Regions from separate parts of the Iodobacter fluviatilis genome, predicted to be linked through region 1. Evidence: predicted binding sites of a transcription regulator. Region 1 holds the regulator's gene; each other region holds the start of a gene.

Region 1 (7,434 bases):
TGGTGGGCGCGGTGGCAGTGGCACCACCACGCTGGCAATTAACCTAGCCGCAGCACTGGCCGAGCGCAATCGTGAAGTGATTCTATTAGATGAATTTAGCGGCATGGGCAATGTGGCGCACCGCATGCGTCTAGAACAAAAACACGAGCTAGACCATGTGCTCCGCCGTGAAGTGACCCTTGCCGATACCCTACTAGCAACCGATGCAGGCTTTTCTATCCTGCCTATCTGCGCTAAAGCTACGGTGCTAAGCAGCTTGAACGAGCGGGAGTTAACTTGGCTATCGGCCGAGTTTGAGCAACTCATCCAGTATGCTGAATTTTTGCTGCTCGATACCCGCCCCTCCGCCAGCCACGGCGTACCCTGTCTCAGCTTGGCGGCCGATGATGTGATAGTGATAGTTTCCAATAGCGCCGAATCGCTAACCGATGCTTACGCCACCATTAAATTGCTCAGCACAGAATACGCAAGGCGTGAATTTAGAATTTTAGTGAATCGTGTCGATACCATTACCGAGGCGGGGCTGATTTTCAACCGCCTAAAAAGCGTTGCCAAACAGTATTTAGGCGATGCAGCGCAAATGAAGCTGATTGGCTATGTGCCCGAAGACGAAAAACTACAAAGAGCAGGACGCTTAGGCCGTACGGTGCTGGATGCTTTCCCCGATGCAGAATCCAGCCATGCTTTTCGGCAACTCGCCGATGTGATGCTGCGCTGGCGTAAACCCAGCCACTGCCTAGATCGCACCGGCTTTCTTTATCGCTTAGTTGAATCCAGCCGCCTGCTTACCGAGCAGCTCCAACATTAAGCAGCTTAAAACCATCGAATAGCCTTGGATAAAAACACTGCTCCCAAAAAGCGGCTACCCAAGTGGCATGACCTCCATAAATCCCTCGCCTACTTGTGCCGCTTAAACAAATGCATCAAGTAACTAAGCAGATCGGTTTGCTCATCAATGCCGTAATGCTCATGCCATCTATTTAAAAGAACATAACAGCCTAGTGTCTATTGGCGCTTCATTCGCGGCTGCATTGGCTGCAGTTTTGGGGCTGAACAAGGCAAGCCATGCCGCCCCAAAAATGTAGCTAACCCGAAGGGCTGGGCCGTTTTCCGGCTCAGCGCAATGACGAATGAAACGTCAACAGCCCACTCATGATAATCACATTGACCAAGAATTTAATTAGCACAGGGCCAGTGGTGCAATGCTATGTAGCAATCAATCATTCAAAGAGTTAACAAGCAAGCTACTTTTGTAAGCTAAACAGTAGGAATCACTGCTAAATCAAGGTAAATTGTAAATTTTGTAAGGCACTAGGTATTTACAATTAAGTACAATTAAACTTTTCTTTAACTACCTATGTAAATTCTATTAAATCTTACATAAGCAACGATTGGTGTATGCTGCGCTCCGTCCTTACAGCACAAACTTAAATTAAGATCTTCAATGGCTCAAATTGAAATTCAAACCTTTCCCGAGGGCAAAGTTCTACAACTCTCAGGCCGATTAAACGCCCAGGCAGTTGCCCCACTTTGGGCTCAGGCCAGCACACTTGGTGTCTGCGAAGTAGATGCCAGCAAAGTAACTTATTGTGATGGGGCCGGTGTGGCCCTGTTTTATCTGCTCATTCAAGGCGGGGCCAGGATTAAGGACTTAGCACCTCCTTTTACCGAGCTACTTGATGCCTTTCAAGCAGATACACCTCTCTATCAAGCGCCTATCCCTGCAAAAATAGGCTGGCTCACCACCCTTGGCAAAGCAACGGCTGAGCATAATACGGCGATGCGCTGTGCCATCACCTATCTAGGCGAGCTAAGCGCTGCAATGCATCAAGTGCTGCGCTCACCCAGTAAATTGCGCATTACAGAGATTTTCACCACCGCTAGTAAAAATGGCGCGGATGCACTGCCTATCGTGGCACTGATTGCTGCCTTACTAGGGATGATTTTAGCGTTTCAATCAGCGATTCCGATGCGCCAATTTGGCGCAGAAATGTTTGTTGCCGATTTAGTGGGCCTCTCCTTGGTCCGTGAGCTGGCTCCCTTAATGATGGCAATTTTATTAGCTGGGCGCACTGGGGCGGCATTTGCCGCAGAGCTTGCCAGCATGAAAGTAAACGAAGAATTAAATGCCCTGACCACCTTAGGCCTCAATCCAATACGCTATTTAGTACTACCCAGAGTGATTGCCACCACGCTAATGGCACCGCTGCTATCGGCTTGTGCTGTGTTAATTGGCTTGATAGGTGCAGCGATTGTGATGCTAAGTTTTAATATCCCCATCCAAACCTATATCACACGCGTTTCAAGCATTGTGCATCTGGGCGACTTTGCGGGGGCCTATTTAAGGCGGCGATCTTCGGTTTGGAAATCGCGCTGATTGGTTGTTTTAGGGGGTTGCAAGCAGGCAGCGGAGCCAGTGCCGTAGGTGCGGCTACCACGCAAGCCGTTGTGAGCAGCATTGTTGCAATTGTGATCAGCGATGGCCTGTTTGCTTTTGTTTTCTATTTATTGAGGTGGTAATGCAACACGCCATTATTAAAGTCAAACAATTGCAATGCGGCTATGGCGATCACGTTATCTTGCGTGATGTGAGCTTTGAGGTTAACAAGGGTGAAATCATTACCATCCTAGGTGGCTCTGGCTGTGGCAAATCTACCCTACTCAAACATATGATCGGCCTTTTGCCCGCGCAACAAGGCACGGTGCTGATTGGCGACGAAGACATCATTAGTGCTCAAGGCGAAGTGCGCCAACGCATCTTGGCCCGTATTGGCGTGATGTATCAATCGGGGGCGCTATTTGGCTCGCTAACGGTGCTAGAAAACGTCATGCTGCCGCTGGCAGAATATACCCCGCTTAATGCTGCCGCCCGTGAAATCGTCGCCCGCTTAAAATTACGCTTGGTAGGGCTAGATGCCTATGCAGATTTTTTACCCAGCGCGCTATCAGGTGGGATGCAAAAACGTGCCGCCATTGCCCGCGCCCTCGCCCTAGACCCTCAGGTTTTGTTTTTAGACGAGCCATCAGCAGGGCTAGACCCAATCACCGCCGCCGAGTTAGATGCCTTGATTTTGCAATTAGCGCATAGCCTGCATACCACTTTTATTGTGGTCACCCACGAGCTAGCCAGTATTTTCACCATTGCAGACCGCGCCATCATGCTGGATAAACAAGCACAAGGCGTGATTGCCATCGGCGCGCCGAAAACGCTAGCTGCAGATCCCAACCCACGGGTTAGCGATTTTTTTACTCGGCATACGTATTAATTATTATTTATATCTGGCCAAATTATGACCGCTCAAAAGCACTATTATCGCCTAGGCCTATTTGTTCTATCCGCGCTCTGCATATGTCTTATTCTCGCCATCTACTTTGGCGCGGGCCACTGGACGCGCTCCACCATTACCCTAGAAAGCTATTTTAATGAATCGGTGCAGGGTATTGATATTGGGTCCAAAGTAAAATATCGCGGCGTGGTCGTAGGGGAAGTCAGCCATATTGGCTTTACCTATTCACGCTATCAGCAGGATTTATCCCCCAATGAGCGCCAACAATATGTGCTGATCGAAGCCAAACTTCGCCCCGAGCTATTTGGTGGCAAAAACATGCCGTTTCCTGATCAAAGCTATTTAGATAAAGAAATCGCCAAAGGCCTGCGGGTTCGGCTTAATCCTCAGGGCCTAACGGGCACCAGCTACCTAGAAATTGACTATCAAGATTTAGAACGCAATCCCAGCCTTACCATGCAATGGCAGCCTAAGCATCTGTATATTCCATCGACTAGAAGCACGATGGCGCAACTCGTTAACTCCACCCAAAATCTTGCTATACGCCTACAAAAACTAGATATTGAAGGCTTAATCAGTAATTTAAATCAGGTATTAAGCACAGCGAATAGCAAGATGAATGACATTCCTTTGCAAGCGCTCGCACAAAAAATGCTGTTGATTACAGAAAAGTTAGAAAAGATCCCCTTTTCTGAGCTCAGCAGCGAAGCCAGTGGCCTTATGCACGAAGCCCGTAGCAGCAATCAAGCCTTACAAACGCTTCTGACCGATCCGGCATGGGCCAGCGCCCCAAGCGATCTAGCCGCCAGTGCCAAGCAGGCACGCGCCCTGCTAGAAAACCCACATCTGGTTGGTAGCTTACAGAAAATGGAAAGTAGCTTTAGCCGCCTAGATAAACTACTAGAGCAACATGAAGGCGGCTTAGATAGCACACTAAATAATATGCAACAAATCAGTGAAGACTTACGCGTGATGAGTGAAGCAGCAAGGGCTAATCCAACTGGGCTACTGCTTGGCAAACCACCTGCGCCTTATGTTTTACCAAATAAATAACGGATGTTCCGCAGTAAAAAGCGTCGACCTCTTACCATAAAAAAATAACTCTAAAATGGCCGCATACCTATGAAACGCCTAATTATTTTACTTTGTAGTGCTTTGATCGCCGCCTGCGGCACCACGACCCCTAGCAAAGAAACGTACTTACCCGTGATTGAGCGCAGCGGGCCTAGCCATGCGGTGCAATTTAAAGGCACACTACAAATAAATGCCTTTAGCGCCCAAGCCCCGTTTGGCGAGCGTAATTTTTTTTACCGCGAAAGCACCCAACGCTTTGTCAAAGATCCTTACCGTGAATGGCTCTCCTCCCCCACAGGGCTTATCACCACTCATACGCAAACTTGGTTAAAAAGCAGTGGCTTATTTCGCGAAGTGCTGCCCTTATATTCAAAGCAAACCGCAGATTACCAACTCAAGGGTGAATTACTCACGCTACATACCGATTTACAAGCCCAGCCTCTCGCCGTTGCAAAACTGCACATACGCTTAAGCTCAGCGAAATCCCCTGTTATACTCGACACTATTCTTACGGCAAGTGAGCCCTTATCTGGAATGAGTGCTAACGATATAGCTGCAGGATTAGATCAAGCGCTCGCTAATACCCTTAAACAATTAGAACGCAAACTGATTTCGCTCCCAACTTCTTAGACGGTCGGCTAAACTGATTTAAGCCTCCTCATAGTAGAAACAAATGGCAGCGCCACGCGCACTCTCCCTTTATCGTCAGACTCAGGCAAGCCAAGACGAGGATTATGTCTCTCGGCATGCGCCCTTGGTCAAACGGATCGCCTATCATATGGTGAGCCGTTTGCCTGCGAGTGTAGAAGTCGATGATTTGATTCAAGTGGGTATGATGGGCTTGATGGAAGCGGCAAAAAACTTTGATCCAAATGCGGGCGTACTGTTTGAAACTTTTGCCTCACAACGCATTCGTGGCGCCATGCTTGATGAATTAAGAAGCTCCGATTGGATGCCCCGCCACGCCCGTAAGCATATGCGCGAAATTGAAGCCGCGATGTTAGCCCTAGGGCACAAACTAGGCAGAGCACCACTAGAAAGCGAAGTCGCCCAACACCTACAGCTCGATTTAGAAGCCTATCAAAACATGCTCAGCGAAGCGCGAGGCCACCAACTGGTGCACCTCGAAGATATTGAAGACGAAGATGAAAACCACCACAACGTTCAATACTCTGCCGACCATGCAATTAACCCGCTGCAGCAACTTGCGGATGCAAATTTTCAGCGAAATTTAATCAGGGGCATCGACGAGCTACCCGAACGTGAAAAACTGGTTATGGCTCTGTACTACGATGAAGAACTAAACCTTAAAGAAATTGGTGCCGTACTAGGCGTAACCGAGTCTCGAGTTTGCCAGCTACACAGCCAAGCCATTGCCCGCTTAAGGGCCAGATTAGGCGATTGGACGAGTTGATAAAAACATATGGATAAAATTAGTATTTTTGGAGTTTTACTTGGTTTAACCGCTGTGATTCTTGGCCAAATTTTAGAAGGTGGCCACGTTGCATCCTTGATGCAAGCCACGGCATTTTTAATTGTGACAGGTGGCACCCTTGGGGCCGTCATGTTGCAAACTCGGCAAGATCACTTTATTGCTGGCGTAAAAATGGTGAAGTGGGTGTTTATCCCCCCTCAACACGATTTTAAAAAACAACTGGGTGTGTTATTAAACTGGAGCCAGCAAGCTCGTCGTGGAGGTTTGCTTGCTTTAGAAGCATATGTGCAAAGCGAAAAAGATATTTTTGTAAAACGCGCTCTGCAAATGGTTGTAGACGGAGCCGAACCAGAAGTGATTCGCCGCGCAATGGAACTTGATATCGATTCATTTGAAGATCGTGCACGCTCTGCCGCTAAAATTTGGGAAGCGGCCGGTGGCTACTCCCCTACTATCGGCATTATTGGCGCGGTGATGGGGCTGATTCATGTAATGGAAAACCTAACCGATCCATCCAAGCTAGGCGCAGGCATTGCCGTTGCCTTTGTCGCCACCATTTATGGCGTTGCCATGGCCAACCTGTTGTTTTTGCCCATTGCTCACAAGCTAAAACAACATATTCAAACCGAAATAAAACGTCGTGAAATGCTACTTGAAGGCTTAGTCGCCATCGCCAATGGTGAAAATCCAAGGGTGCTAGAAAACAAACTGGCAGGTTTTTTACCCTGAGCTCGTTTTTTGTAAGCGCCGTACGCAAGCAGCTTTGATCTATATATAAACATACTTATGCCATATTTTTGCATTTTATCCCAGCACCACCATCGCTCAGTGGAGAACTCCCATGCTTTGGCTTGCAAAATGGCTTCGTCTTCTCATTGCTGGGCTTGATCTGCTATGTTTTACACTTTTGATGATGGCCTTAGCCCGCCTGCCTATAGCTTGGCTCGGTTTTTACCCCAAACTATTTCAGAGCTGGTGTCGTTGTTTTGTAAGGGCGCTGGGGGTCGAGCTGCGATTACACCAACACCATCAAGCACCACTTCCTCGGCAGTATATTCTGATCGCCAATCACCCTTCAGTCTTTGAAGACGTTGGCATTCCGGCTTTTTTCCCCGTTAGAAATCTGGCCAAAGCCGAAGTGCGTGACTGGTGGTTTGTTGGGAGAATTGCTGAGGCGGCGGGGACTTTATTTGTGCGCCGTGAGCAAAAAGACGCTCGGCAAGCGGCCTTGCAAAATATGATCAGTGCAGTACAAGCAGGCTATTCAATTGCGCTTTATCCAGAAGGCGGCTGCAAAGGCCGGCGTTTATGGGATAAATTTCTTTATGGCGCATTTACCGTTTCATTAGAAACAGGCGTGCCAATCTTACCTGTTTTTTTACATTACGAAGCGCAAGAGGCTTTTGAATGGGGTCCAAATACCACACTACTGCAAAAAATATGGCAGATCATTTGCGCCCCAAATAAAGTAGCCCATTATCATATTTTTGATCCACTCCATGCCAGCCAATTTAAAGATAAGGACGAATATTCGCGGCACACTTATGCGCTTTATCTAGCATGGCAACAACGCTTTTTAGAGTAGCGTCCTCCGTACCCTTCACATAAAAACAGGAAACAGGATGCTGATATACCCTG
Region 2 (7,434 bases), 300 kb from region 1:
CTGATGCGGATTGCCAAGCCGTGGTCATTGCGCTAATGAATCGAATGCAACAGCCCCGAAATCCAATCGAGGGCGACGCTGTCATACCAGTCATACCTTAAGTACATGGTCGAATTAAAAATAGAGTTATAGGCCCTGTCCCTTGTCGGGTGACTATCGTCTTCAATAAGTTATTAAACCCCTCAATATCCCCCATACCTTTAGTAAGCTTTCACCTCACCCCATGCCTCTGGTTAAAGATTAGTGGCTAAATATTTCACCTGAAATTGAGAATTTAATTCTTCAATACGCCAATTAAAACAATTCAATTCTTACAATATTCAAATAGCAAAAATGCAGCGCGAAGGATTTCCCCTTGTGCGCCACGGCAGCACCTCGGGGGTAGGGTTGGGGTGTTTTTTTGGTGTAACCGGTGTGACCAGTGTGACCACGTTGTTTTATAAGGTTTTTTTGTTGTTACCCATGTAAAACCAAGGTATGACCGGTGTGACCAAATCCGCAGGAAGTCAGAAATAAAAAAGAGATGAAACCCTTTTAAACAAAGGGCTTAGCAAGGAAACAGGCAGATTATTGAGGATTCTGAGACGCAATAATTCTAGTCTAACTGAGTGCCTGCAATGACTCCTATTGCAGGCACTCGTAGTTGTGTCGCAAGCTCCAGCCGCTCGGACATAACCGGCCGTTTTTAAGTTATCTGCTTACTGGTAGCTTTAGTCAAAGTGTCAACTCTGTAGTAAAGAGGGCTGATCTACTAGCCGAGCCTTTAGCAATGGCATCCACACGCTTATTGAGTATCTCGCGCCACGTGGCCAAGCGCTCAATGTCCTTGCTGAGGTCGTCTGGGGCCGGTATGGGAAGCCTTCCGACAGTTGAGGCGGCATCATGCTCGAACTTCGAAGCTTTGGTCATGCCAGCATCAATTTCTAAATAGTCGGTGTCCGTGATAGTCACCCCTTTGAGACGTTGGGTCAAAACACCCTCACCGAAGCGCTGCACTGCTCCGTTAAGCAGGACCTCCTCTATGCAACGCTCCCATGCGAGTCGTAGCTGACCATAGCATTTTGCTGTCTCTTGGCGCTGAAGGTCTTCATCGCCCTCCTTCGCTGCCTTACGTACATCGACCAATAACTTCCGCAGGCGACTCAAGCGATCTTTTGTGCCAAGAACGTCAAAGGGTAAGTCCTCGGAATGGACGCCAGTGCCATTTGCGGTTCTGCGGATGTAGTTCTTAGTTAGCTGGGCTCCGACCTCTTTCGCCTTTTGCTCCAAAATCAGGAGAAAGTAAATGTCATGAGTGAAGATAATCACCTGTCGGATCAGCGACTCCTTCGCCAAACGCTCAGCAACCTCCCAGCGGCGGCGATGATCTAACGACGAGACAGGGTCATCAAGAACGATGCCACCGCGCCCCTTGCTAAGTTGGATCTCCGCCATAAAGGATGCGATAGCAATGGCCCGCTGCTCACCTTCACTGAGGATGGTCGTCGGTGTTCCACCACCTGGCAACTGCATTGTTAGCTTAAACTGGGTTTTACCTCCCGGCGACCCGGGCTTCATGGTAACGTTGAGGTGATGAACCTTGAGTTGCCTGAGTTCAGAGTTTAGGGCATCAGCTAACTCTTGACTGGCCATAGTGCGAGAAAGCTCAGTCGACTTCCGCGATATGCTCCGTGTATCCATGCCCTCAATACAAACTTGCAATTTTCGGCAGAACTCATACTTAGTCATGGCCTCAAGTACAGCCCCCTTTACCTCTGCCAGCCTACGACGAGCATCGAGTTCCGCCTGCTCTGAGACTAGGACCCCCTTGAAGTTCTCGTCAGTAATGGCATCGAGTGCATTTGACTGTTCTTGCAGGTTATTAATTATCTCGGCTAAGCTTGGCTGTGGGTCGAGGGATAGTTTTGTAAGCCCATCCCAGGCCAGTTTGCCTGCAGCGGCCTGAAGTACGGCCTCTTGGCGCTTTTTGAGGGAGGACTGAAGTGCTGCACAAACAACCGCGACCTCTGGACGGAGCTCCGTAACCTCTTCGACCAAATCGTCGCGGAACATCAGATCTACGTTTGCCTGTTGAATAACCCTAAATGGAATGGCCGCGGCCTCGCGTGCATCCTTCGCGGCCTTTTCAGCAGCTGCTTTGATGAAAGTATCAAATCGCAATAACCGCACTGAGCCTTCTTGACCAAGGGTATTCTGGCAAAGTGGACATGCCGCATCTGCTGGCAAATATGGAAATTCGTTATCCACGTAGCTGATTTCGGCAAAAGTCCTAGCAGCCTCGAAGAGTGTCTTCCACTCCTCGCCGCCGGTTCCGACCAGTTGGCCGGGGGTCGCCTTGAATTCGGTTGCAGCAAGCTCAGCTGCTGTTTTGGCCGCATTTGATTTATCGATTAGGACTCTGAGCGAAGCGACCGTCGCTTCGCTCACGACGTCGATCGCTGTTGCTACTCGACCCGCTAGTGAGGTAAGTCGGCTGGCCTTTTGCCGCAGCGCTAAAGCCTTCTGCTTGGGATCAGTTTCGGCCAAGGTTTTGTTCAGAAACGTGAGCCGTTCCAACTCCGCCTCACTGAGAGAGGCCAAAGCCTCAATATCTTCGACCTTGGTCTTGCTTGGGATTCCGACCAAAGTCTTGGCAACCTTCGTTTGTTCTCCTGCAAGAACCACATAAGCGGCGTCGCTTGGAGCATTCGCTGCTTTTTCTGCGAGGGCCCGAACCTTTAGTGCATTGCATGCCCCAACCAGCCCTTCTAAGATATCCAGCCCGTATGGGGCGTAAGCGAAGTCGCCTTGATTATCGATATAGGCACGAGCACAGTGCGTATCAAAGATCGCAATGTCCGAAAGAGGTTCGGGCGGATCGACGTCAGCTTTCCATTGCAGATCAATCGGGGTGCCGTCGATCTCCGTTTCAAACGTCGCAAATGCTGATCCGCACTGTCTAAGCTCTAGATTCGCATTGGGAAGAATGGGTTCGCGCCTATCACGTGCTCGGCAAGCCTTCTTGAACACTCTCGAATAGCCTGATTTCCCGACGCCGTTCTCACCATAGATGGCAGTAACGCCAGTTTTCGCAATGGGTAGGCGCACATCGTTTGCCAAGGCATTGACGTTAGTAAGTGCCTTGATGGCCGTAAGCAACACAACTCGTGTTGGATTTACCGGCAGAGCTACTTCGGCATCCTGAAGTTTTTTGCACACACGACCTTCCATGTCAGGGATACCAACCTCAGTCTTGGCCAATGCGTAGAGGTCGTCCAAATCAGCAGCACTAAGCGACCGGTCGGAGTATAGCCTTGCGATTGCGTCTTGTTGCCATGCAGTGAGGTCCTTAGACCACGTATGGATTTCTTGCAGAATCGTCACGACCTTATCCCTTATTCTCTGGTTTAACAGAAGACAAAGTTGACTTCTGCCTTCCTTTTTGCTGTCGGAAAAAGAAATATACTATTCATTTAGTGCATGTGGAAGCGTGTAGCATCCACCAACTGCGAATGCTCAAGGGAGTTAATCAAAAGGCTGTAGATGATTGGGAGTATGAGTCCGTCGCCTAGAGAAAATCCTAGTTAACTAAATCTGCATTTGAGCGGCCGCTAACCAGTACATTGGGACTTAATATGGCCAAGGTCGGCTTTGACCAAGCTGTTGACGCTCGGTAGATATAATTTTTTAAAGCTAGTTTTAATTGAGCTGGTGGTTGGGCCATCACCCGTACAGAGAGAAACGCGAGCAGAGCCACAGCACCTGCCAATGGCGTCTAAATAACTGGGGTCAGAGCAAATTTAAATCTACTTTCTTCGGCTCTAAAGGCATGAAATATAGCAGGATTTAGGTTTGCTCTGTCCCCAGTTATTCCGTAATCCCTATGCAGGTGTTAGCACCTTGTAACCATTCGCAAGAAATCCGCAAGCAGTGCAAGCTTTTATAGGAACACTTCTTACCGTTCAGGGCCATATCTCGCGCGGCTTGAGCCTTCCTCATGCAGGTGCATAAAAAATAGTGTGTTAAGTGGGTAGGCGTGGTGGGGTCACGAGGGCGCGTGCTGGGGGCTGAGTGCGGATTCCTCTCAAAATGCAGACGCAAAAAACCCCGCGCTTGCTGTTTGCTTGGCTTTGTTTAGGGCACTGCGTAAGGTTTGAACCGGATCACCTCCCCCCCTAGCCAGTCGATTAACTCCTTCATACGCTCCTGCAATGGCTCAATCTCGTTATACGCAAACACGGGGGCGGCTTTTTCTACATCCCCCAAGCCGCCAGTATTGTTGAGAATGATGCCCATCAGTTACGCCGGTACGCGGTGGGCGCTGAGTTGGTCGTCACGAGTTACATTTTTGATATTCCAGAAGTCATCTTTAGCCGCCACTTCTGAGATGGGCAAGATTTGCATGCCGTCTTTAGGCGGGGTAAGTACGCCCATGTCAAGCCGCAGCTTATTGGCCCGCTTAAATCACAGTTTTTCCTCACTTTATTAACCCATGATTCACGGTAAGCATCTTGTGGCCGTTAATTCTGCTGCCTCAGCAAAATATGCTTAAGTCCTCCACATTTTGTCCGATATAGCGGATGACGCTGGCTTTAATTTCGCCTTTAAAATGGTCAGCTAGGCGTATTTTCTTAGTTAATGTACGCGAGAAGTTTTAAATACGCGGCTTGCTGATGCTGGTTTTAAAACCGTGAATTAGATCAACAAGGGCCTGAGGCGCGTGCTTTGTTTTATAGGGCATGAGGCGGATAAATCAGGATAGGAAGATGGCGATAAGCCTTAATACCAACCTTACGGCGATCAGTACTCAGCGCAATTTGAGTACGTCGCAAAGCGCTTTGGCTATTTCCTTAAATCGCCTTTCATCCGGCCTGCGCATCAATCGCGCACAAGACGATGCTGCGGGGCTGGGCATTAGCAGCCGGATGACGGCTCAAATCAAGGGCACCACCCAAGCGGTTCGCAATGCCAATGATGGTATTTCTATGGTGCAAACCGCTGAAGGGGCAATGGGCAGTATTAGCGATAACCTGCAACGCATGCGCGAATTAGCCGTGCAAGCGGCCAATGCGCCAGTATCCAATTCAGATCGCAAACTGATTGATGCTGAAGTACAAATGCTTAGCTTAGAAATCCAGCGCATCGCCAGCTCAACTCAATTTAATGGTATCCGCCTACTCGATGGCAGTTTTAATTCGCACTCTTTCTTTGTGGGCGCTCATTCTGGCGATGCCATTAGCATCAGCCATATTAGTAATATGCAAACCACCCATTTGGGTAGCACTGGCTCATCTTTTAAAGCTTCAATAAGCAGCGGTGCAACCACCGCCACACTACTTGCTGGTGATTTATTACTGAATGCAAGTGTAATTGGTGCATCCACACAAGGCGCGGCGATCGGTCAAGCAGCAGATAGCGCCTTCGCCATTGCAGCAGCCATTAATGCGAGTACAGCCACATCAGGGGTTAGCGCCACGGCCAGCACAAAAATCATCAGCGCGGCCGCCAGCTCATTCACCACCATTGCAGCATTTAACATTAATGGCGTGGATATTGGCTCGGTCACGTCAGGCTCAGATGCAAATAGCCAAAGTACTAATTTGGCCAATGCCATTACAGGCTTTGCCGCTCAAACGGGCGTCACGGCGACGGCCAGCGCTGGCAAGGTGACGCTAAGCGCCGCAGATGGCCGCGATATTGAGATTGGATTAAATGGTACCGTCGCCAATGCAACAATTGCAGCCGCTAACAAAACGGCCTTTCTTAATCAAACAGGCTTAGCTGCGGCCATGGTGGGGCAGCAAGGCACAGCGGCAGTGGCGGCGCAAAACACCTTTAATATTGCGGCCAACGTTGGGGCTGGAGCGCAGTTTTCTGTAAACGGGATTAACTTTACCGTCCGCAATTCAGCGCTCGCCTCAGCAGTGGTCAATGCCAGCAATGTTAATTTAAACATCCTTGGGGCCAGTAATAATGCGGCAACGGTATCGTCTGCGCTCAGTGGTGCGATTGCGATGGCGCAAGGCGACCCACTCACGGCCGCTGCGCTAAGTGCTTTTAGTGCTGCAGACGGTGGTGGCTCGGTTGTGCTAAATGACAATACCCCTGGCGCATCCAGCACCGGCATTTCCACTACCGCAGGTTCTGTAACGCGCAATATCGCCGGAGCCGCCTTAACCGCCGCCAGTGCCACATCCAATCATGGCACGGTTACCGTTTCTAGCAGTAATGCAGACGGCCTGACTATCGCAGGGGCCGCCCCAGAAAAAGCGGGGTTAACGGCGGGCTTTACCGCAGCCACGGCCATTGCCAGTATTGTAGGGATTACCTCGCTCAATACCTTGACAGCCGCCAGCGCACAAACGGCCATCGCTTCACTCGATAGCGCACTAGATATTGTCAGTGCCGCTCGGGGGTCAATGGGCGCTTACCAAAATCGTTTTATTTTGGCGGTATCCAATATGCAGACCAGCTTAGAAAGCCTGAGCGCATCACGCAGCCGCATTCTTGATGCCGATTTTGCAGCGGAAACGGGCAGCATAACCCGCGAAAATATCTTGCAAAAAGCAGGCACAGCGATGCTGGCTCAGGCCAACACCACCCCCTATATGGTAATGGCCCTGCTCAAAGGTGCGCTCTGAGCACTTATTTACCCACACCAATCATCACCATTGTATTGGCTCCTAAGCTGTTGGTTGGCAACTGCCCATTTCACTTTTCCATCCATAGCGTTTGGTTTTTAAGCTGGGCGGCTTCTGCGCCGTACTCCTTAATGGCCTCACCCACGGTTTTTAAGGCCCGAGCATTACCTTGGGCGGCTGCGATTTTGGCATCGGCTTGGCCTTTAGTAACGGCAACCGCATTGGCTGCATCGGCTAAGTTTTTGCGCAGCATGGCTTCTAATCTTAAGGCTTCTTGGGTAGCTTGCAGCTTGGCATTGATGGCGGTTTGGATATTTGCTGGCAGGCGCAGCTCATTCACAAAACCAAATTGCTCAGTCCTTCGGCATCGTATTTGCTGCCGTAATTATTCAGCACATTGCGAATGCCATTACGGATAATCTGGCTGATGATTTCCTCAAAACCACGCTTGTATTTCTGGTACAAAACCGGCGCTGCGCCCGAATCGATGCGGAATGAAATGCTGATATCGGCGTTGATCACAACAAACAGAATAAAAAGACAACACTCTGAAAAACGCCCCACAGAGAATGCCCATTTATGCCGACCATATAAGGCGCGCTAATCTGCTAAAATGCAGCGCATTCATGCTATGCAATTGATAGCCGCAGCCGCTTTTACACATGCTGTATCGTCCCTCATATAGTCCGCTCTACCCGCCCAAAATCAGCAGATTTCGGCGCTTTTACCGTAAGGCTCGTCATGACCACTACTTCTACTCCGCGCAAATCTGTCACCATCATTGGTGGCGGCCCTGCTGGCCTAATGGCCGCTG
Region 3 (7,434 bases), 1.1 Mb from region 1:
TGGTATTCAGGATAGTTTGCATTTTCTTAAAAATAATGCTGATTATGGGATGTGCCACGGCTATTCAATGATGTATCTGGCCGATGCAAAAGAAGTACATTATTTTCAGTACGCAAAAAAAATTAGTGGTGATTACTCTAGGGAGGGGGGCGATAGAATCATTGATTTTATGGCGGAGTATCATCCTCCCTTTTATGCCGTACAGAAAACAGCATTATTATCAAATTGGTTCGAGCGGATTTATGATGATATTTCCTTCGAATTTAGTGAGTTTGGACATGCTTTTCATATGCTTAATCTCGCTAAAGCGCATGTGTTACAGACTCCGTTTATGGTCAGGGAGTTGAATTATCCCTATTCAGAGCATTTAACAGATTTAAGAACAGCGATGGAAACCAAGAACATCCATCCGGAAAAAAGAGAGTATTTTTATTCATTTCTTGAGCGGCTATTGCTGGAAGTAAATCCACAGCGCCCATCTAAACAAGTGCGTGATTTAATTGAGCAATCCAGCCAAGTATTGGTGAGTTGTCTACAGTTAGAAACATCGCTTCAATTGGCGGAGTTGTTTTTTTCAACGGCTGAATCTACACCACAAAAGCTAGATTGGACCTTCTTAGCTAAGCAGCCAATTACCGAATTGCCTTTTTATTCAGCAACTTTCTTTAATACATTAGCTGAAATTGATACCCTGATTAGAGTGATGCCCTGTGGTAAGTTGCAACTTGATAGCTTAAGTAAATTACCTAGACAGCAAAATGATCCTTATATGGCTTTAAGAATTGCACAAGGCCATTTTATCGATGAATTGTCGCTTATTTCTCCTCGCGTTGCTGTGGTGCTTCATCTCTTCTACCTTGAGCAATGGGACGAAATTAAGCCTTTACTGCTTAATATTCCCTATGACTTTGATTTATTTGTTTCGACCATCGCAGAGAATAAGAGCGATGTTATGTCGATGTTGGCTGCCGATTTTCCAAAGGCAAAATTATATATTACAGAAAATAAAGGCCGCGATATTGGCCCCTTGTTTGAGCTATTGCAGCATGAAAATCTAGCCAACTATAATTTTGTTTGTAAATTGCATACCAAGAAATCCCCCCATTTAGACCCTGATTTGGTGCAAAAATGGCGTGAAGAATTATTAGTTTCTTTATTGCCTTCCAAGGAAGGCGTGCAGGCTATTTTTGATTTATTTAATACCCGCCCAGAGGTGGGTATTGTGACTGGGGCGGGTGTGCTGGTGCATGCGCATTACACGCCCGGCGGCAATATTGGTTTGCTGCGCGAATTGGCCGCACGGCTGGGTTTCAATTTAGATGAAACAGCCTATGAGTTCCCCGGTGGTTCAATGTTCTGGTGCCGTGGGAGCGTGTTTAATTCAGTTAATGCACTGAATATTTCGGTGGATGATTTTGAGCCAGAAGCTGGACAAACCAATGGCACGCTGGCGCACGCTATTGAGCGTTTGTTTCCATTGATTGCCTATCATCAGGGCTTGCTAACGGTGGATGCTGGCTATCAGGGGCATGTTCCTAATCCGCGGTTCCCTAATAGTAGTGAAGAGTATTTGCACTGGCTAAGTAAGCAGGCGCTGAGTATCCCTGAGGCTAAATTATTTGATTTGCATGCAGCAGCCGTGTCTTTGCCTAAGGTTAAAATTTGTATTGTTGATCGTTTTGCCAATAAAAGCGGCTTAATTGCTTCAATAAATAGCGTTTCGTGCCAGTTTTATGCTGATGTGGAATTACTGGTGTGCTCAAGTGCGGCCAATCCTATGCCAGAGTCTGGGATTGAATGGATTCAAGTTAAAGATGGGTTTTATTCTGCGGTGCTGGATACCTTAGTCCAGCAGGAGTGCGCATGGCTGGGGCTGATGGAGGCAGGAGATCAGCTCACCATGAGTGGTTTATTGCTGGCGATGCACCAGCTGGCTGAGCATCCAGAATGGAAAGCAGTTTATTTTGATGATGATGTGATGAATGCCGATGGCCGCCCTGCGTGCCCGCGTTTTAAACCTGATTTTGATATTAATTTATTACGCAGCATTCCCTATGCCGATGGCTTTTTATTACTCAGAACTGATGTGGCTTTGGCCGGTATTTATCAGCAGCTTGAAGGCTGGGGGGGGAGCAGCTCACGCTTTTATTGCACTGCTATGAGCAGTATGGGGCGAAATCGATTGGCCATATCCCAGAGCTTGTTACGCATCTGCAGATTAATGATTCCAGAATTTTATCCGATCCCCGTCGTTATAAAGATTTCTCACAATTAATCGAAATGCATTTACAGCGAGCAGGAGTTGACGCTGAAGTATTGCCTAATGGCCGAGTAGAGGGCGCAGTGCGGGTGAAATATGCACTGCCAGAGCGCCCACTTGTGAGCATTATTATTCCGACTAAAAATCAGCTGCCTATGCTGCAGCGCTGTATTGAATCTATTTTGGAGAAAACCAGCTACTCGAATTATGAAATTATTATTATTGATAATAATAGTGATGATCCGCAGGTACAGTCTTATTTGGAGCAGCTCGAGTTATTACTTAGCGATCGGTTACGGGTGTTTTCTTACCCGCATGCTTTTAATTTTTCTGCGATTAATAATGCGGCAGTGGGGCAGGCCAATGGCGAGTATTTGGTCTTGCTTAATAATGATACGGCCATGATTCAGGATTCATGGCTGGATGAGTTACTGCATCATGCCATGCGGCCAGAAGTAGGGATTGTGGGCGCTAAGCTGCTGTATCCAAATGGCCTAGTGCAGCATGCGGGCGTTGTGCTTGGCTTGCGTGGGCCGGCTGATCACCCGTTTATTGGCGCTTCGCTGGAGGAATCGGGCTATATGCACCGCCTGCAGCTAGATCAGCAGTATTCGGTGGTGACGGCGGCCTGCATGATGATCCGTAAATCCGTGTATGTGCAGGCAAGGGGAATGGATGAGCAGGACTTCAAAGTTTCTTATAACGACGTTGATTTATGCCTAAAGGTAAAGGCGCTGGGCTATTCAACGGTCTGGACGCCATATTCAGTGGTGATGCATGAGGGGAGCGTGAGTCAAACGCAAATTAACCCAGATAAGGCAGCTGCTAAGCAATTACGCTTTGAGGGTGAGCAACTGGCGATGTACCGCAAATGGCGGCCAGAGATAGGCAATGACCCTGCTTATAATAAGAACTTAACCCTCAGCGGCAATGGTTTTGAATTAGAGCATCGCTCGCTGTTATCTTGGCGGCCATTAAGCTGGAAGCCTTTGCCTGTGGTGCTTTGCCATCCGGCTGATCAGACTGGCTGCGGGCAGTATCGTATTTTGCAGCCTTTTGCTGCAATGCAAGAGGAGCAAAAAATCTCTGGGGCCATTGCTTTTGAGCTGTTCCCGGCGTTTGAGCTGGCAAAGTTAGCACCTGATGTTATGGTTTTTCAGCGGCAGATTTCGGCGCAACAAATTGATTTTTTGCGCCTATCCAAAGCCTGCACGCCTTCATTTAAGGTGTATGAATTGGACGATTACTTGCCCAATATCCCCATTAAAAGTGCACATCGCTCGCATATGCCTAAGGACGTGGTGAAGTCTTTGCGCAAGGCTTTAACCTTTGTTGACCGCTTTACGGTATCAACTGATGAGCTGGCCAGCGCTTATCAGGGCATGCATTCGGTGATGCATGTGGTAAACAACTATCTGCCCGTGCCGCTCTGGGGCGATTTGCATTCAGAAAGAAATCAGGGCAAAAAGCCACGTGTGGGCTGGGCAGGGGGCGCGAGCCATACTGGCGATTTAGAATTGATTGAAAGTGTGGTGAAGGCGCTTGCTAGTGAAGTTGAATGGGTGTTCTTTGGGATGTGCCCAGATAAGCTGCGCCCCTTTGTGCATGAGTTTCATGCGGGTGTGCCGATTGGTCTTTATCCGGCAAAGCTAGCTAGTTTGAATCTTGATTTAGCTCTAGCGCCTTTAGAGCAGAATATTTTTAATCAGTGCAAAAGTAATCTGCGCCTTTTAGAGTACGGCGTTTGTGGCTTTCCAGTGATCTGCACAGATATTGCCCCGTATCGAGGTAGTTTGCCCGTTACACGGGTGAAAAATAAGCACAAAGACTGGGTGGAGGCGATTAGAAGTCATTTGGCGGATATAGATGCCAGCGCTCGCATGGGGCGCGAATTAAAAGCAGTAGTATTAAAAGACTGGATGCTTGATGGGGCTAATTTAGATAAATGGCGCGAGGCTTGGTTGCCTAATTAAATGGTGTGAGGTTTGTTTTGGCTTGGCGGAAACAAACCTCAATCGCTTGGCTTGTTTTTGGTCATTGAAAAAAGATTAGAAATAGTCCTCAAGTTTATCGGTGCTCTTCCGATAAAGCATACAAGGGCTTACTTATATGCCTGAAACACTAAGCACCGATTCCAGGACAAGCAAGGGGTAGTATCATGTCTCAAGTCATTAACACCAATGTACCATCACTCAATGCGCAGCGTAATTTAGCTTCGTCATCTATGAGCTTATCAAACTCACTACAACGCTTGTCCTCGGGTCTGCGTATTAATAGTGCCAAGGACGATGCAGCGGGTCTGGCGATTTCAGAGCGTTTCACTTCTCAGATCCGCGGTATGGATCAGGCCAAGCGTAATGCCAACGATGGTGTTTCACTTGCGCAAACCGGTGAAGGCGCTTTAGGTCAGATGGGCGATATTTTACAACGTGTACGTGAGCTGGCTGTTCAGTCTGCCAATGCCACCAATACTTCAAATGACCGCTTAGCGATCAACTCTGAAGTGACACAATTAGTTTCAGAACTCGATCGTTTTGCAACATCAACCGAGTTCAACGGTCAGAAGTTGTTTGACGGTAGCTTCACCGCAGCTACGTATCAGGTTGGTGCCAATACTAACCAGACTATTACTGCAAATACTGCAAACTTACGCACCAACCAATATGGTACTTACCAGGTGGGTGTGGGTAATGGTACGGGCAACTTAGCAACGACTAATTCTGTTTCTGGTTCTACAGCGGTAACTGCTGGCGCAACAGGGACGGTTAATGTGGATGGCGCTGCGGTAACTTCTTCTGGCTCATTCAGTATTAATGGAACCAATATTTCGGTTTCTGGTACAGATATGGCGAAAGATATTGCCAATAAAATTAATGCTGCCGGAACAGGCGTAACCGCCACTGCACGTACTGAAGTTAACTTAGGCTTGGCATCTGGTACATACAGTTTAACTGCCGCGTCAAAAAGTAGCACATTTGAGTCTGTCTCATTTAACGTGAATGACTTGGATAACAACGGCAAAATTGAAGCCGACGAGTATTCGCAAGCGATTCAGGCGTTTAATGCCAAGTCTTCCAAAACGGGGATTACCGCTGAACTGGCGACTTTTGAAGACTCATCTAAAACGACTCAATATGCATTGAAACTAACTGCTGCTGATGGCTCAAATATTGCGCTAAGTAATGACCCAAGTAATGCCAGTGGTTTTGGTGGTGGCGTCACTAAATGGGACATGGATGTCACTAATTCCAGTGGTGCTATTCAGTATATGTCCAGTGGTCAAGCCGGTGCGGTCTCTACATCTGCAGCGGGTTCAGGCGTGGTGACTTTTGGTGGTCAGGTTGTACTGAACGCCACTAACTCATATTCCGTTACAACGAGCGGTGCAGGTTTTGCTTCTGGTGTGTTGGCGGTAGGTGGAACTTCTACTACAACAGCTTTAACCAGTGGTGCAGCGTATGCATCTACACTGAAAACAGTTGAAAAACTAGATATCTCAACTGTTCAAGGTTCTAACCAAGCTTTACGTGTGGTTGATGACGCTTTATCGACAGTAAATGACCAACGTGCTAAGTTTGGTGCGCTGCAAAGTCGCTTCACTGCTACGATTAATAATCTGGCCACAACGTCAGAAAATATGAGCGCTGCGCGTAGCCGGATTAGAGATGCCGATTTTGCAGCAGAAACTGCAGCGCTCACACGGGCTCAGGTCTTGCAACAAGCAGGTACAGCAATGTTAGGCCAGGCTAATGCCCTGCCAAACCAAGTGCTAAGTTTGCTGCGCGGCTAAGTTTAAGCTAGGCTTGAATGAGTCAAGGCCCCGGCAAACTCGTGTTGCTGGGGCGTTTCTACAGGAAGGTGTATCATGGATATCCAATCAACTTCGCAGCTTTTACCCCCTGTCGCGGCTAAAGGTGTTAATGAGCGCTTTCATGACGCGCCACCTACTGAATTGGCAAAGGTAGTTAGTGCAGAGCCGGTCAAGGTGAGCCCTGATGCGGTACAGGCACTGAAACCCGCTGCTGATGCAAAAGAAGTTAAACAGGCAGTAGAAAAGCTAAACCAAGCGGTTCAAGGTTTCTCTGATAGCTTGCAGTTTTCTGTTGAAGAAGAAACAAAGCTGCCTATTGTTAAATTAATTGACACAAAAACAAAAGAAGTGATTCGACAATTTCCCAGCGAAGAAGCTATTTCTATTGCAAAGGCAATTGATCGATTTCAGGGGCTTTTAATTAAAGATCGTGTCTAGTTGGCCGATATATTGAATACATAAATAGGGAGGCTATCATGGCTGGGATTTCTTCTTTAGGCTCGGGTTCAGGGATGGATTTGTCGGGCTTGATTGATAAGCTAATGGCAGCTGAAAAAGCGCCATTAAAAGATTTACTGCTTAAAGAAGCATCTTACCAAGCCAAAATATCCGCTTATGGTTCTGTAAAAAGCGCTTTGTCTGCCTTTCAAGCTTCACTAAAAAACCTTTCTAGTGTACAAACGTTCAGAAGTACCACGGCGACATTGGCTGATTCTTCAATTGCAACCGTTACTTCCAATAGCCTTGCTCAGCCCGGCTCGTATAGTTTGGAAGTTTCACAATTAGCCCAAAATCAAAAACTGACATCAAATGCCTTTAGTAGTATTAATACGGGCTTGGGTACAGGGACGTTAACAATTCAGCTTGGCACAGTGGATAAGCACGATACTGACGCTACAAGCGATGATACATTTACTGCAAATGCAAAAAAACCTTCATTCTCTATTGATATTACCTCCAAAAACAATACCTTGGCAGGGGTGCGAGATGCAATTAATCTTGCTAATCAGGGTGTAAGTGCCAGTATTTTGAATGACGGTACGGGTAGCCGTTTAGTTTTAACCAGTAAAGATTCTGGTGCTGAAAATTCAATAAAAGTATCGGTGATTGATTCCGATGGCAATAGCACGGACACAGCAGGCTTATCTGTATTAGCTTACGATCCGGCTGGGGCGCGTAATTTAATTGAAACACAGGCAGCAAAAGACGCTAAATTTAAAATTGATGGCATTAATGTTAGCAAACCTACTAATTCGGTAACGGATGCTATTCAAGGTTTAACCATTAATTTAACTAAAGTTTCTTCACCCACCAGTACTGGTGCAACCACACTTGCGCCAACCACGATTACGATTGGTTCTGA
Region 4 (7,434 bases), 2.1 Mb from region 1:
GGGTCAACGTAGCATTTGCACTAGGCCAAACTGTTTCTAGCTGGGGAATAATTTGATTGCGTAAGAAATTTCGGTCGTAACGCGAATCCTGATTACTCTCGTCCTCAACCCACTCCAAATCATGCTGCTTGGCGTAATCAGCTAAATCCTGACGAGTAGAGCCCAATAAAGGCCGCAAAATGCCCATCTGAGTATTTTGCATGCGCCACTCAGGCATAGCCGCCAAACCACGCAAGCCACTCCCGCGTAGCAAATTGAGGAGCACCGTTTCTGCCTGATCATTTTTATGCTGAGCCAAAAGCAGCACATCGCAAGCTTGCCGCTCAAATGCAGCATATCTTGCGGCCCGCGCCGCGCCCTCCACGCCCATCCCCTTATAAGGCAAGAGTGTAACCCGCTCCACCGCGCACTCCACCCCCAGCCGATTACATAGCACTTGTACAAACTGTGCCCACGCATCTGCGTTGACCGATAAGCCATGGTGTACGTGAATGGCGCGCAGCAGAAAACGCTCGCGGCATACGGCAGCAAGCAAATGCAATAGCACAACGGAATCGAGCCCACCCGACAAACCCACACAAAGAATGGGCTTATCAGATGGGCTCATAGAAAACAAACGGCGTTCGAGTATTTGCTCTACCCGCAGAGACAACGCATCAGGAAACAGACTCTTCCTTAAACTTGCCATAGCTCATCACTCTTTCAAACCTTGCGTCCAATAACTCGTCGAGAGATTTAGATTGCAAGTGCTTCAAAGCATCGGTGAGGTTTTTCTTCATGGTCACCATCATTTGCTGATAGTCACGATGCGCACCACCTAAAGGCTCAGTAATCACTTTATCAATAATACCCAGCGTTTTTAAACGGTTGGCGGTAATACCTAAAGCTTCAGCCGCCTCAGGGGCTTTTTCTGCGGTTTTCCACAAAATAGACGCGCAGCCTTCTGGCGAAATCACGGAGTAAGTAGCGTATTGCAACATCTGCACCACATCCCCCACCGCAATCGCTAAAGCGCCACCTGAGCCGCCCTCACCGATCACCGTACAAATCACCGGTACTCGCAGCTTGGTCATTTCAAATAAATTACGGCCAATCGCCTCGGATTGCCCGCGCTCTTCAGCGCCGATCCCAGGATATGCACCTGGCGTATCAATAAAGGTAATCAGCGGGATATTAAATTTTTCCGCCAGCTTCATCAAACGCAAAGCCTTGCGATAGCCTTCTGGGCGTGGCATACCGAAATTACGGTACTGACGATCTTTGGTGTCACGGCCTTTCTGATGCCCAATGACCATCACCGATTGGCCATTAAATCGAGCTAGACCGCCGATAATCGCCGCATCATCGGCGTAACTTCTGTCACCGTGCAACTCTTCAAAATCTGTGCACAGCGCCTTAATATAATCAAGCGTGTATGGCCGCTGCGGATGGCGGGCCACTTGCGAAATCTGCCAAGAAGCCAGTTTCGAATAAATCGTTTTGGTTAATTCCTGGCTCTTTTTTTCAAGATGGCCAATCTCTACAGAGATATCAACGGCGGAATCGTCTTGAACGAAGCGCAATTCTTCGATTTTGTTCTCAAGCTCCGCGATCGGCTGCTCGAAATCGAGAAAGGTCGTTTTCATGCTGCTCTCCTGCTGCGCGCGACTAATGCAGCCTTAATTAACAGGCTACCGAAAAAATTCGTGGATCATACAGCAAGCAGAGCAAGCACCCAAGATGCTCGCGCCCCGAATATTTTCTGAATTCATCACATCCGCGCTAGTCCTTTGTTTCATATAGCAACTTTGTTTAGACCAGCTTAGGAATAAATCGCCTTGCTTTCATAAAATCCATCTGCAAATCAAAGCTCTAATGCATCATATTGGCCAGTTCTAAGCGCCCAAACAAGCGTTTAGAGCTATACAAATCAGCTGCGAAATACAATATCCGCCCGGATGCCGACTTTCTGCAGTGCTTTACGACTTTTAATATTAAGCACCACCGGCGCCTGGGTATTAGCCGTGATCTCACGCCCTTCTTCAAACGGGCGAGACAATAATAATAGTAAGATCGCATCTTCAGCATGCTCAAGTTCAATCAAAGCACATTCTTCATCACTCAGTTCTACCTCATAATTCAGGCCAAGATGCTCCACCTGCACCAAACTAAAGCTTAAATCCGCGTCATCCAAAGACTGCAGCCAGCGTACTCGAGGATTGGGCTGTTCTTCATGTAGCAGTTTATAGCGTGTGCAATCTTCAAAGCCTGGCATACCTTGAGGGAAAGTCAGCACCGTTTCCGGATCGATATCTATCTCGCCAAAACGCGTGTTTAATGTTTGCATGATCTCAACCTATATGACGTTAAAAAATAGACCTACATAGCAAAAACCAGCGCAGTAACTACGCTGGTTTATTCTGCCATCTTACCCCTAGCAACCATTATATTGAGAGGTCTGCGCATTACATAGTGCAGGGCAGACACTAGCAGCCTGTCGGACTTAGCATCAGTCAGCTGCAAAGTCACCTGATCGGCCTATATTTCACCAGCTTTTTGACCAATAACTCGTTATTGGCGCTGCAAATCCGGCAAAATCTGGTCTCAATCAGGCGATTTTTCGCTTCGACCGTCTAAGTCCGACAGGCTGCTAGTGTCTGTTGACGTTTCATTCGCTATTGCGCTGAGCCGGAAGCAAGTGCTTATTACAGGCGAGGTAGTGGCTTATTCTTTATAAGTCATCTTTATATAAGCAGCACCAATGACAGCGATCCTCAATAATATATTTTCCTTTCAAGAAGAAAACGCCACCACAACATGCCATTCAAATAAAGCTTACTCGCCATTGGTAACAGCCTCATTGCTTACATCACCCCATCAATCAAGCATAGATGGAACGCTGAACGGCAACAGCGTAATTATCACCGCAAAAACAACCCAATTGATAAGCAAACCTAATCATTTATGCCTTACCTTTAAACAAACACAAGTTGTGTGCAATAAAAATCACATGCGCATCAAAGAAACAAGATAAACCTTCATTTTTTTACCAATTCATGTATAAAATGAGAGAGTTCTCAGAGGATAAGCAAGTTGTCATTCCTAATGGCTCACTGTTTTTCTAAATAAATATGGCCATTTCCCTACTATTGGCCCATTCAACTTTTGAAAAATATCATCGCTGACTCAATAAACGGTGATCAAGGTTATTTATGCTACGTATATTTATCGCAAGTTTATTAAGCGCCATCAGCCTGATGGCCCATGCCGATTTGCTCGACACCATCAAAACACGTGGGGTTTTAGTCGTAGGTATATTGCCTGATAACCCTCCCTTTGCCAGACGAAATGACAATCAAACCTTTTCCGGTTACGACATTGATTATGCATCCCTCATTGCAAAAAAAATGGGCGTTAAACTACAAGTACTGGATTTAGACCCTAGCCATCGCATACCAAGCTTAAAAGCTGGCAAAGTAGACATTTTAGTCGCTGCTTTTACTAAAACGCCTGAGCGTGAGCGCGAAGTAAGTTGCAGCTTGGGCTATTTTGTAGCTGCACAAAAAGCATTAATCCGTAAAGGCCGGTATCCAACGTCCGACTCCCTTGCCAATGCCCGCCTTGGCGCATCCAAAGGGACAACAGGCGAAAGCATCTCACGTAAGCTTTACCCTAATGCCAGCATGACCACTTTTGCGGACATACCTGAGGCTACTCGCGCACTAGATCAAGGCACTATCGACGCAGTCATGAATGACGAGCCAACTTTGGCTGCGGCATTAAACAAAATGCCAAACAGATCGCAGTACGAGATTTCAAATTTCTCTAACGCCACCGAAATTCTAGCCATTGCGACTAAATTAGGAGAAAAACGCCTAATGAACACCGTGAACGAATTATTAATTGAGTCAGAAAAAACCGGCGAAGCAGAGCAAATCTTTAATCGCTGGTTTGGGCCACAAACTAGCACTCCTTTCCCCCGTACTTTCCGCATTCAAGGCTAATCAATTGTAAAAAAACTGCAGGCAGCCAGAATACAACAACGCACGCTGCAATTTTTTTAAGCAATAAAAACGGCGGCAGGTCCTGTTTTTAAAACAGGATCTGCCGCCGCAGTAACATCTAATCCCCCATCAATAAGGCCTCTAGAATTCTGATGCCTTATTGATCTACTTTTACCAGATGCGGATCCGCTCCGAGCTTGGCTTGTACATCGCATCACCTTCTTTCACACCAAATGCCTCATAGAAAGCATCACTATTGACTGCTGCGCCATTGGCTCTAAATTCACCAGGGCTATGGGGGTTACTCAAAAGTAATTGCAAAGTCATCGGCTCACGCATTTTGCTAGCCCATACTTGACTCCAGCCTAGGAAAAAACGCTGCTCACCAGTACGCCCCTCAAGTTTAGGTGAGGGCTTGCCCCCCAAGGACAGCTGATAAGCTTTATATGCCACTGCCAAGCCTGATAGATCGGCAATATTTTCACCTAAGGTAAGTTGCCCATTCACGTGCTTACCTACAATAGGCTCGTAGGCATCGTATTGAGCCACTAATTTATTGGTGAGCGCTTTAAAAGCATCACCGTCTTGCTTTCCCCACCAATTGACTAAATTACCATCGCCATCAAATTGGCTACCTTGATCATCAAAACCGTGCGAAATTTCATGTCCAATGACGCCGCCGATGGCACCGTAATTAACCGCATCATCGGAGAAAAAATTAAAAAATGGCGCTTGTAAAATGGCCGCAGGAAATACAATCTCATTCATACTTGGATTGTAATAAGCATTTACCGTTTGCGGCGTCATCCCCCACTCTTTACGATCAATAGGCCTACCTAGTTTTGCAATTTTACGCGCAAATTCAAAACGTTGTGATCGTTGCAAATTACCCAGCAAATCATCGGCTTTAATTTCTAGCTTGGAGTAATCGACCCATTTTTCTGGATAGCCTATTTTCACCGTAAATTTAGCCAGCTTTTCCTGAGCTTTCACCTTGGTTGCCAGGCTCATCCAAGTGAGATCTTTAATAGAATTACGATAAGCGACCAACAGATTATTAACCATCACATCCATTTTAGCTTTGGCATCAGGACTAAAGTATTTAGCGACGTATAACTCACCCACAGCCTCACCCAAACTGCTATTGGTGGCCGCAATGGCTTTTTTCCAACGAGGCTTTTGCTCTGGCACCCCTGATAATGCTTTACCATAAAAATCAAAGTTTAAGTCCGCATAGGCCTTTGGCAAGGCATTGGCATATTGATCTAATGCTTTAAATTTCAACCAAACCTTTAATGTAGCAATAGGTGTATTAGCTAAAATATCACCCATTTCCCTAATATAGCTAGGCTGAGAAACAATGACAGCCTCTGCTTTACTTGTCACGCCCATCGCCTGCCAATACTCCACCCATGCAAAATGAGGGGCAAGCTGAGTTAATTCAAGCTGCGTTTTTTTATTATAGGTTTTATGAGGGTCGCGATTTTCAACTTTAGTCCATTGCGCTTGTGCCAATTCAGTTTCAAACGCCAATAAAGCTGTCGCATCAACCGTTGATTCACCCGATAATTTCAGTAATTTTTCAACATAAAGGCTTAGTGCAGCCCGTGCTGTAACAAACTTAGCATCAGGCTTGGAGTAATAATCACGGTCTGGTAGGCTTAATCCAGATTGATTGACATTAACAATGTAGTTTGCTGAGTTTTTTTCATCTTGCCCAATATATAAAGCAATAGGCGTGCCAATACCCAAGGATGTAAATGACGCAAATACTGAGGCTAACTCCTTATGGCTTTTAACACCATCAACCATAGATAAGGTTGCTTGTAATGGTGCTAAGCCACGCTGCTCGATAAGCGTTTCATTCATATAGCTTTGATACAAGTCCCCCACTTTTTTAACGGCAGATCCGGCTGCGCCATTCTGGCTTGAGGCCGTTTCTACAACAGTGTGAACTTGTGATTCAGCAAGGTCTCTTAGAATTAAAAAAGAACCATGTGATGATTTATCCGCAGGAATTTCAGTATTTTTTAACCAATTACCATTTACGGCAAGATACAAATCATCTTGCACTCGGACATTTTTATCAAAGCGCTCAACATCCAAACCAGAACGAGATGCTGCTTGTGCACCGAATGCCAAAGCGGCGGCAATAAGGGTTAAAACAAATTTTCGTTTCATTCAAAATCCCCATCAATGGACACATCGGCTTATTTAAAAGCTTTGCATGATAATTAGTTTAAGTAATCTAAAGCATATAATGCCCTAAGCCTGTCCGAACGTGAAAGATAATCAATAAAAAACAATAAAAATACATCAGAGACGCCTTATATGCAGGAAGATTACTAAAGTTTTTACGATTTGCGTCGATACTAGGCATAATGACAGTAATAGCAAGTCACACTGGCCGGTGACGAAGGAAGACATACCATGAAAATCGACTCATCAAAACCACTCAACCCAGCACTCAACCGCAATAATGATCGCGTTCCAAATAGCGGAGCGGGTAGTACAGAGCATAGCGCAAGTGTAGATAACGTAACAATCAACCCACTTGCGGCAAAGCTGAGTCAAATTGAGCAAAGTGCTAAGCCCTCTTTTGATGCGGAACGCGTTGAATCGCTCAAAAAAGCAATTAGTGAAGGGCGTTTTACCGTGCGTACCGAAGCGATTGCTGGCAAAATCATTCAGAGCGCACAAGAACTACTAGGCAAGTAAAATGACATTAAATACGGCACTGCCGTTAGATACCTTGATCCCACTTTTGGATCAGGCAAAGTGCAGCATGGAAGAAATGCTTGGCCTACTGAAAGAAGAGCAAGAATTTTTGATTGGCAATCAGCTGGATCAGTTGATGTCACTCACCCAAAAAAAACAAAGCACCGCACTCGAGGCTGAGCAAGCCGGCTTAGCGCTAAGCCATTTTTTTGCCAAACAAGGCCTTAGCCCAAATAGTGATATAAGCGCATGGTTTAGCACGCAACTGCCTAGCGCACTAATTGAGTGGCAAGCCTTGATAGAAACCTCGCGCCAAGCCTCAGCTTTTAATAGCAGCAATGGCAAGCTTATAGAAACCCGTCAGCATCTAATCAATGCCTTTATGCAGCAGCTACTTGAAGCCAGCCACAATAGCCCGCTGTATTCACCAGATGGCAAGCTCACAGCCTTGCCCCAAGGCCAACGGCGCGATACTGCATAGCAGCCATTACAATGCTAGTTTTGCGCCAGCAAGCTACGCCCACCTTCAAAACGCTGAGCAAAATACGGGCTAGATAAAGATTCCACTCTGATTTTCCCCTTGGATGATGGCGCATGAATAAAGCGACCATCCCCCAAGTAAATCCCCATATGTGAAAAAGATTTTCCTAAGGTATTAAAAAACACCAAATCCCCTGCTTGCAATTGATCTATGGCAACTGGGCGCGCTAAATTCGCAATTTGTGCAGCATTA

What was found. The regulator FliA, encoded in region 1, starts transcription of late flagellar genes. The targets are predictions, from matches to a motif close to GCTAAAGNTNNNNNNNNNNCNGCCGATAAT.
Region 2: a site for FliA is predicted at 4,649-4,678, ahead of C1H71_RS10295 (flagellin N-terminal helical domain-containing protein). Genes of this name have one in related genera too.
Region 3: a site for FliA is predicted at 4,320-4,349, ahead of C1H71_RS16410 (flagellin N-terminal helical domain-containing protein). Genes of this name have one in related genera too.
Region 4: a site for FliA is predicted at 6,328-6,357, ahead of flgM (flagellar biosynthesis anti-sigma factor FlgM). Genes of this name have one in related genera too.

Annotation. Positions count from the first base shown of each region.
Region 1 is NZ_CP025781.1:2,590,429-2,597,862, reverse strand. Features, by position in the region: gene C1H71_RS11595 (MinD/ParA family ATP-binding protein) at 1-808, shown strand, start outside; partial or broken gene C1H71_RS11590 (ABC transporter permease) at 1,445-2,520, shown strand; gene C1H71_RS11585 (ABC transporter ATP-binding protein) at 2,520-3,266, shown strand; gene C1H71_RS11580 (MlaD family protein) at 3,291-4,340, shown strand; gene C1H71_RS11575 (ABC-type transport auxiliary lipoprotein family protein) at 4,410-4,991, shown strand; gene C1H71_RS11570 (RNA polymerase sigma factor FliA) at 5,035-5,775, shown strand; gene C1H71_RS11565 (flagellar motor protein) at 5,785-6,525, shown strand; gene C1H71_RS11560 (lysophospholipid acyltransferase family protein) at 6,638-7,381, shown strand.
Region 2 is NZ_CP025781.1:2,286,764-2,294,197, reverse strand. Features, by position in the region: gene C1H71_RS10305 (AAA family ATPase) at 715-3,363, opposite strand; gene C1H71_RS21030 (hypothetical protein) at 4,114-4,275, opposite strand; gene C1H71_RS21435 (hypothetical protein) at 4,279-4,413, opposite strand; gene C1H71_RS10295 (flagellin N-terminal helical domain-containing protein) at 4,746-6,620, shown strand; gene C1H71_RS10290 (hypothetical protein) at 6,691-6,960, opposite strand; gene C1H71_RS10285 (SPFH domain-containing protein) at 6,957-7,184, opposite strand; gene C1H71_RS10280 (TIGR03862 family flavoprotein) at 7,362-7,434, shown strand, end outside.
Region 3 is NZ_CP025781.1:3,700,795-3,708,228, forward strand. Features, by position in the region: gene C1H71_RS16400 (rhamnan synthesis F family protein) at 1-2,275, shown strand, start outside; gene C1H71_RS16405 (glycosyltransferase) at 2,281-4,233, shown strand; gene C1H71_RS16410 (flagellin N-terminal helical domain-containing protein) at 4,419-6,050, shown strand; gene C1H71_RS16415 (flagellar protein FlaG) at 6,126-6,509, shown strand; gene fliD (flagellar filament capping protein FliD) at 6,548-7,434, shown strand, end outside.
Region 4 is NZ_CP025781.1:236,111-243,544, forward strand. Features, by position in the region: gene tilS (tRNA lysidine(34) synthetase TilS) at 1-688, opposite strand, end outside; gene C1H71_RS01095 (acetyl-CoA carboxylase carboxyltransferase subunit alpha) at 657-1,625, opposite strand; gene fliW (flagellar assembly protein FliW) at 1,910-2,326, opposite strand; gene C1H71_RS01105 (hypothetical protein) at 2,741-3,013, shown strand; gene C1H71_RS01110 (transporter substrate-binding domain-containing protein) at 3,192-3,983, shown strand; gene C1H71_RS01115 (M13 family metallopeptidase) at 4,155-6,164, opposite strand; gene flgM (flagellar biosynthesis anti-sigma factor FlgM) at 6,414-6,701, shown strand; gene C1H71_RS01125 (flagella synthesis protein FlgN) at 6,703-7,182, shown strand; gene C1H71_RS01130 (C40 family peptidase) at 7,197-7,434, opposite strand, start outside.